DNA from 2 places in the Cytobacillus sp. FSL K6-0129 genome. Region 2 is predicted to be linked to the other one. Evidence: a T-box and tRNA genes for the amino acid it is inferred to sense, from the RefSeq annotation. Region 2 holds a T-box; the other holds one or more tRNA genes.
The links. A T-box is a leader RNA that pairs with one kind of tRNA and senses whether it is charged. The one in region 2 lies ahead of alaS (alanine--tRNA ligase), so its partner is inferred to be a tRNA-Ala.
Positions count from the first base shown of each region.

Region 1: it has a tRNA-Ala gene. The T-box ahead of alaS (alanine--tRNA ligase) is inferred to sense a tRNA for this amino acid. The anticodon was not compared.

Region 1 is NZ_JBBOXM010000001.1:2,044,634-2,048,066, forward strand. Features, by position in the region: gene MHI57_RS10125 (DMT family transporter) at 1-551, opposite strand, end outside; gene MHI57_RS10130 (MgtC/SapB family protein) at 678-1,373, shown strand; tRNA gene MHI57_RS10135 (tRNA-Ala) at 1,435-1,507, shown strand; gene MHI57_RS10140 (DinB family protein) at 2,054-2,524, shown strand; gene MHI57_RS10145 (SRPBCC family protein) at 2,822-3,322, shown strand.
Region 2 is NZ_JBBOXM010000001.1:1,596,004-1,599,436, reverse strand. Features, by position in the region: gene MHI57_RS07875 (DUF3918 family protein) at 16-147, shown strand; gene MHI57_RS07870 (AI-2E family transporter) at 294-1,370, shown strand; T-box leader at 1,460-1,666, shown strand; gene alaS (alanine--tRNA ligase) at 1,721-3,433, shown strand, end outside.

The DNA of each region.
Region 1 (3,433 bases), 450 kb from region 2:
ATACTGTATACAATAAATGTATAAGTAATCAGGGATACTCTTTGACGGACGGTCTGCCCAAACAGTAGATACCCTGTTACTAGCCCACAGGCGATGAGTGCTAACAAATCTCCATAGAGCGCCTTTTCACTTAGTAGAAAATCACCCCAGCTAATAATGATACAACCGCCTATCGCAGTTATAGTTGACAAAATGGATTTCCAAGAAGTTTTTTCTTTAAAGAAGAGATAAGTACCTATAAATGCAAAAATCGGTTGTAAGGCAACTAACACAGTCGAGCTAGCAACCGATGTGTATTGAAGAGACTCAAACCATAAAATAAAATGGAAAGCTAAAAAAATACCCGCAATGATAGAAAACAGCCAATCCTTGCTTGTAATATGACGAATTTCATGAACATATTTTAAAAGAAAGATTGGCATCATAAGCACGACTGAAAAAAGGAGACGATAAAAAGCAATAATACCAGGGGGAGCTGAAATCAACTTTACAAAAATGGCTGAAGTTGAAACTGAAACAACTCCTATAGCTAATACAAAAAGCGGATTCATCTTAACTACCCCATGCTATCACCTTGTCTCTATATATTGATATTTAGGTATAGACTATTTTACACCTTAAACCTATAGTAAAGGTAACTTATTTAAAATTTATTAAATGATAAAGCAGGCGATATTATGTACGGATTAGAAATGGATGTCCTAATGAAGTTAGGGATTTCAGCTGTGCTTGGTCTTATTATAGGACTAGAAAGAGAACTAAAACGTAAACCAGTTGGCTTAAAAACAAGCCTAGTCATTTCAATCGTTAGCTGTCTTCTCACTATTGTGTCAATAGAATCAGCATACATATTTCCAGGTAATGACGATATTAATATTACAATGGATCCTTTACGTTTAGCAGCTCAAATTGTATCAGGAATTGGCTTTCTTGGTGCAGGGGTCATATTGAGGAGAGGGAATGATAGTATTTCCGGCCTTACAACCGCCGCCTTAATTTGGGGCGCAGCTGGAATTGGTATCGCTGTTGGAGCTGGATATTATATGGAGGCTGTTGCAGGCGTCGTATTACTTATTATTTCAGTTGAAGTTGTTCCCTACTTATTAGGGCTTATTGGCCCAAGACAACTACGAGAAAAAGAGATTACGATGAAAATGGCAGTTGAAACGAAGGACCAGATCACGACGATTATTCATACCATTAAAGAGCAGCAAGCGGCTATTCGCAGGATGAGAATTAAAGATACTGAAGAGGGCTACCCACAAGTTTATTTAACTATTGCAGTAGATTATCGTAAAAAAACAACTGACTTTTATCATACAATTTCTCAAGTGCCGGGAGTAAAGTCGATGGAAATAGAAAGCTTGCACTAATTTTTTATTTTTGACTATTGAAAAATATTCATTCTCCCGCTATAATTTCAATATATCTAGCGGGGGATTAGCTCAGCTGGGAGAGCGCATCGCTGGCAGCGATGAGGTCAGGGGTTCGAGCCCCCTATTCTCCATACCAAGAAGCCTTGATTTATCAGGGCTTCTTTTATTTTTGTCTAATTATCCTCCCCCACTACAAACCTCATTCAACACCTTTAGAAGCATCACATAAATTGTATAAGCACATAATCAAGTGCAAACATTCTGAAAACAAGGGTTGCCATTAAAGTACATGCTGTAAACCCAGAAGATGAAGATGTTATTAGAGAGGAGCAGGGTTGGACAGAAAATGAATCGGTTCCATAAGTTACTAACTCGATTATAAAGATCCTGAATATACTCACCTTAACAATTGTTTCTCCTGCTTCTGCTGCAGGTGAAGTAAAACCACAAGAATGCACTAAATGGTATTGTCATATTCCATGGTAATTCTGTACCTCATTTGACTGAATAAGGCTAGTAAGTCCGTTGTTAAATGCAGCTCCTGTGCCTTATTCTCTTATTCTTCCACTTACTTCTACATCACTCCTCTAATCTTGTTTTTTAAATGCTCAACTAATCCTCTTCAACACGAACGTTTATTCGTGTATATTAAAGATATAATTTTCAAGGAGGATATTATGAACTCAGTTAATTTAATTATTTTAAACTTCAACGAAATTAGAAGAAGAAGTATTAAGGTCTGGACATCTATTCCTCAAGATAAGCTAGAATGGAAGCCTGATGATGAAGCCTTGACATGCCTAGAAATGATTAGGCATGTGTTAGAAAGCGAACATTATTATCACCTAGCAATTAAAAATAGAAGGAGTTTGTCCAAATTCAATTCTCCATTCGAAAATCGTCCTTTCACTTCTGTAAATGCAGAATTGGATTTTGCTGAACCATATAGACAGCAATTTATAAATACAATTAAATCAATTTCAGAAGAAGACCTATTTAATATAAAAATTGACCGTTCCGATGCAGGTTACATACGAGATTTAGGTGACATGCTATTACGAATTGCTTATCATGAATCTGTTCATACCGGTCAGTTATTGGATTACTTAAGATCAGCAGGAATACCTAGAATCCATATATGGGATTAAGTCTCATTGGTGTTATCAACAACTCGCTGATACGTATGGTGTAGAGAATGAATACAAATTGATGGCTACAAAGTCTTTGAAAATTGGCTGAAATGATAACTTCTTGATATCCTGCTTTCATTCTGACGTTCTCAAGAAAAAGTATCGAGATTTAACCATTGATGGTTTTGTAATATTATCCAATATTGGTTATACTATTTTTTTGAAAGGCCACTTTCGTATATAAGAGCAACGTTTCAAGTAGTAAAGACGTAAGAATGAATCAAAAGAATAATAATCGTTGAGAGGATGGTTCAGATGGCAAAAACATCAATAACAACCCTTAATATGAAACGCAAATTTAATGTTCCAGCAGAAAAAGTATTTGACGCGTGGACTAAAGCAGACACGATTAAGAAATGGATGTTCACCATGGAAAATACAAATAAAGTGGCAAAGAGTAATCCTCGTGTAGGTGGAACATGGGAAGTTGTGGATCATCGGGATGGGAAAGATTATCGAGCTATTGGAGAATACAAATTGGTTGAACCACCAGCGAAACTTGTTTTCACATTCAAAATGCCTCAATTTAGTGATTTAGAAGACGACATTACAGTGGAAATCGAATCGCTTGAATCTGGCTGTGAAATGATTTTCACACAAGAAATTAACGTAATCCATGAAAAAGATTGGACTACTGCAGATATTCAAAAAGCACATGAAGATTGGAAAAAAGAGACCGAACAAGGTTGGCATTATATGTTCTTAGGTTTGAAGGAATTAGTAGAAACAGGAAAAATTACATATCCATCATTTTAATAAAAATAAAAGCTAACAGAGGTTTTACTTAATCTAAAAGAACTGTAAAAGGTGTCTAGAATTACGGAGTAGCAATTTTGGGGTCATAAGGTTGTAAAAAGAGCAGGAAAT
Region 2 (3,433 bases):
GAGAGGTGTCATATGATGAATAAAATGTTAACCTCAGCAGCTGTCATAGGCGCAGGTGTAGCCGCATATAGCTATATGCAGAAAAATAACATCGTCTCAAAAAGAGATATGAAAAAAATACAAAGAAAAGTAATGAAAATGTTTTAAATGTTTTGGCGTCCTCAATCAAATAGATTGGGGACGTTTTTTCGTACCTGTGCTATGTCAATAAATGAATCCATTCCGTCCCTTGTTTAACTTGTATGTATAATTCATATGCTCTCTTCTCAAGATAGTAAAGGGAGGCGTAGTGCATGGACGTTCGTATGAAATGGTTGTACCGTTTAGGCTTTGTTTTGCTTGTTCTCATTTTACTTTATATCTTTTTTCAATTAAAAGAATTATGGCTCCCTCTTTTAAAATTACTGCTTGTTGTGCTGATTCCGTTTTTACTTGGGGCGTTTTTTACTTATCTCTTACACCCTATTGTTGAAAAGTTACATCAAACGGGTATGCACAGAGGATTAGCAGCTTTAGGAATTTATTTATTATTTTTTGGTGGTGTTGGCTACGGATTGTATAAAGGGATTCCGGCTTTTATTCATCAACTAAATGATTTAGTTGATCATGCGCCAGAGTTTGCCGAGCAATATCGCTCTTTTATTGCTTTGATTCAAGAACGCACATCTGAATGGCCAGAAACATTACAATTACGTGTAGAGGATGGGATTAACAATATTGAAGCAGCATTAGATAAATTATTAACAAAGGCAATTAATATATTGCTTGAGATTCTTAATTATGCTTTAATCATCGCTATTATCCCATTTATCTCCTTTTACCTTTTAAAAGATTATACGGATGTAAAAAAAGCAGTCTGGTACTTAACGCCAAGAAGATGGAGAAAAGAAGCTGTTTTGTTTATAAGAGATGTTGATAAGTCACTCGGAGGTTATATTCGTGGGCAGCTCCTTGTATGTTTAGTAATCGGGGTGATTTCAGCTACTTTATTTTGGGTGTTCGGTATGAAGTATCCATTGTTGCTTGGTTTTATCATTGCAATAACCAATATTATTCCGTATTTTGGTCCAATTATTGGTGCAGTCCCAGCGGTGATTATTGCAGCGACCCTGTCAGTCAAAATGGTAATTATCACATTAATTATTATAGTTGTATTGCAATTTGTGGAAGGGAATATATTATCTCCTTTAATTGTAGGGAAAAGCTTACATATGCACCCCCTCATTATTATGCTTTCATTACTAGCTGGTGGAGAAGCTGGCGGTATCATTGGTTTAATTATGGCTGTTCCGATTTTGGCAATCCTAAAAATTAGTCTTATACATGCACGTAAACTATTAATGAACCGACATAGGGCAGATAAGGTATAGTTTCAGCTGAATTTGTTGATACTGTTAGACATTGATATTGACAAAAGAGCAAAAATCTAGCTATAATTCGACTATATCTATTTAAATAATGTAAGATGTTGATGGAAGAAGTATGTTATAGTCCATTCGAAAGAGAGGAAATTCCATGGCTGAGAGAATTTCTCGATGAAGGATAACAGAAAGCTAATCCGGAGTGCAGTTAACTACTGCCGTTCACCGCGTTAAGGTGCTTTGAGAGGTGAGAGTTTTCTTTCACAATCAGGGTGGTACCGCGAGCTTAAGTTCTCGTCCCTGTATTGGGGATGAGGGCTTTTTTTTATGGTTACATAAATTTTTTAGGAGGTTTTTTTATGAAACATTTAACTGGTGCAGAAATTAGACAAATGTTTTTAGATTTTTTTAAAGAAAAAGGTCACGCAGTGGAACCAAGTGCTTCTTTAGTACCACATGAAGATCCGTCACTACTATGGATTAATAGTGGTGTAGCTACATTGAAGAAATATTTTGATGGTCGAGTGATTCCCGAAAATCCAAGGATCGTTAATGCACAAAAATCAATACGTACCAATGATATTGAAAATGTTGGGAAGACAGCACGTCACCATACATTCTTTGAAATGCTTGGGAATTTTTCTATCGGTGACTACTTTAAAGAAGAAGCGATTCTATATGCTTGGGAATTCTTGACGAGTCCAAAATGGATTGGTTTTGAAGAAGACAAATTATCTGTGACAATCCACCCTGAGGACGATGAAGCGTACAAATTATGGAGAGAAAAAGTAGGTGTACCAGAAGAACGAATTATTCGTTTGGAAGGGAATTTCTGGGATATTGGTGAAGGACCAAGTGGACCGAACACAGAAATTTTCTATGATAGGGGAGAAGAGTATGGTAACGATTTAAATGATCCTGAGCTCTATCCTGGGGGAGAGAACGAACGTTACTTGGAAGTATGGAACCTTGTATTTTCTGAGTTTAACCATAATCCAGATGGAACATATACTCCACTACCAAAGAAAAATATTGATACGGGCATGGGCTTAGAGCGTATGGCTTCAGTTGTGCAAAATGTAAAGACGAATTTTGACACAGATCTATTTATGCCAATCATTAAAGGAACAGAAGATATTTCTGCTGAGAAATATGGGAAAACTGCGGAACAAGATGTCGCATTTAAAGTGATTGCTGACCACATTCGTACAGTAGCATTTGCAATTGGTGATGGTGCTCTTCCATCAAATGAAGGTAGAGGATATGTTCTTAGACGATTATTACGTCGCGCGGTTCGTTATGCGAAACAAATCAATATTCATCGTCCGTTCATGTTTGAGTTAGTACCAGTGGTTGCAGAAATAATGGTTGATTATTATCCACAAGTAAAAGAAAAAACAGCTTTTATTCAAAAAGTCATTAAAAACGAAGAAGAACGCTTCCATGAAACGTTACACGAGGGTTTAGCTATTCTTTCAGAAGTAATGAAAAAAGAAAAAGCTAATGGACATACTGTAATCGATGGAAAAGATGTTTTCCGTCTTTATGATACGTATGGTTTCCCCGTTGAATTAACAGAGGAGTACGCAGAAGAAGAAGGGATGAGCATCGACCATGATGGCTTTGAAAAAGAGATGGAAAATCAGCGTGATCGCGCTCGAGCTGCTCGTCAAGATATAGATAGTATGCAAGTCCAGGATAGTGTCCTAGGTGAAATTACGGTAGACAGTAGGTTTGTTGGGTATGAACAATTGACGATTGATACTGAAGTAGCTGCAATTGTAAGTGGTGGCGAGCTAGTAGACCAAGCTGGTCAAGGCGAAGAGGTTCAATTAATATTGACAGCTACTCCTTTCTATGCTGAAAGTGGTGGGCAAATCGCTGATAAGGGAACTCTAACAGCAAGTGGCGTGAGGGTTGAAATAAAAGATGTGCAAAAAGCTCCAAATGGACAAAACCTCCATCGTGCAGTTGTCACAGAAGGAGAATTAAAAGCTCATTCATCGGTTAAAGCATCTGTAGATTATTTTAATCGTAATAAAATCGTAAAAAATCATACTGCGACACATCTT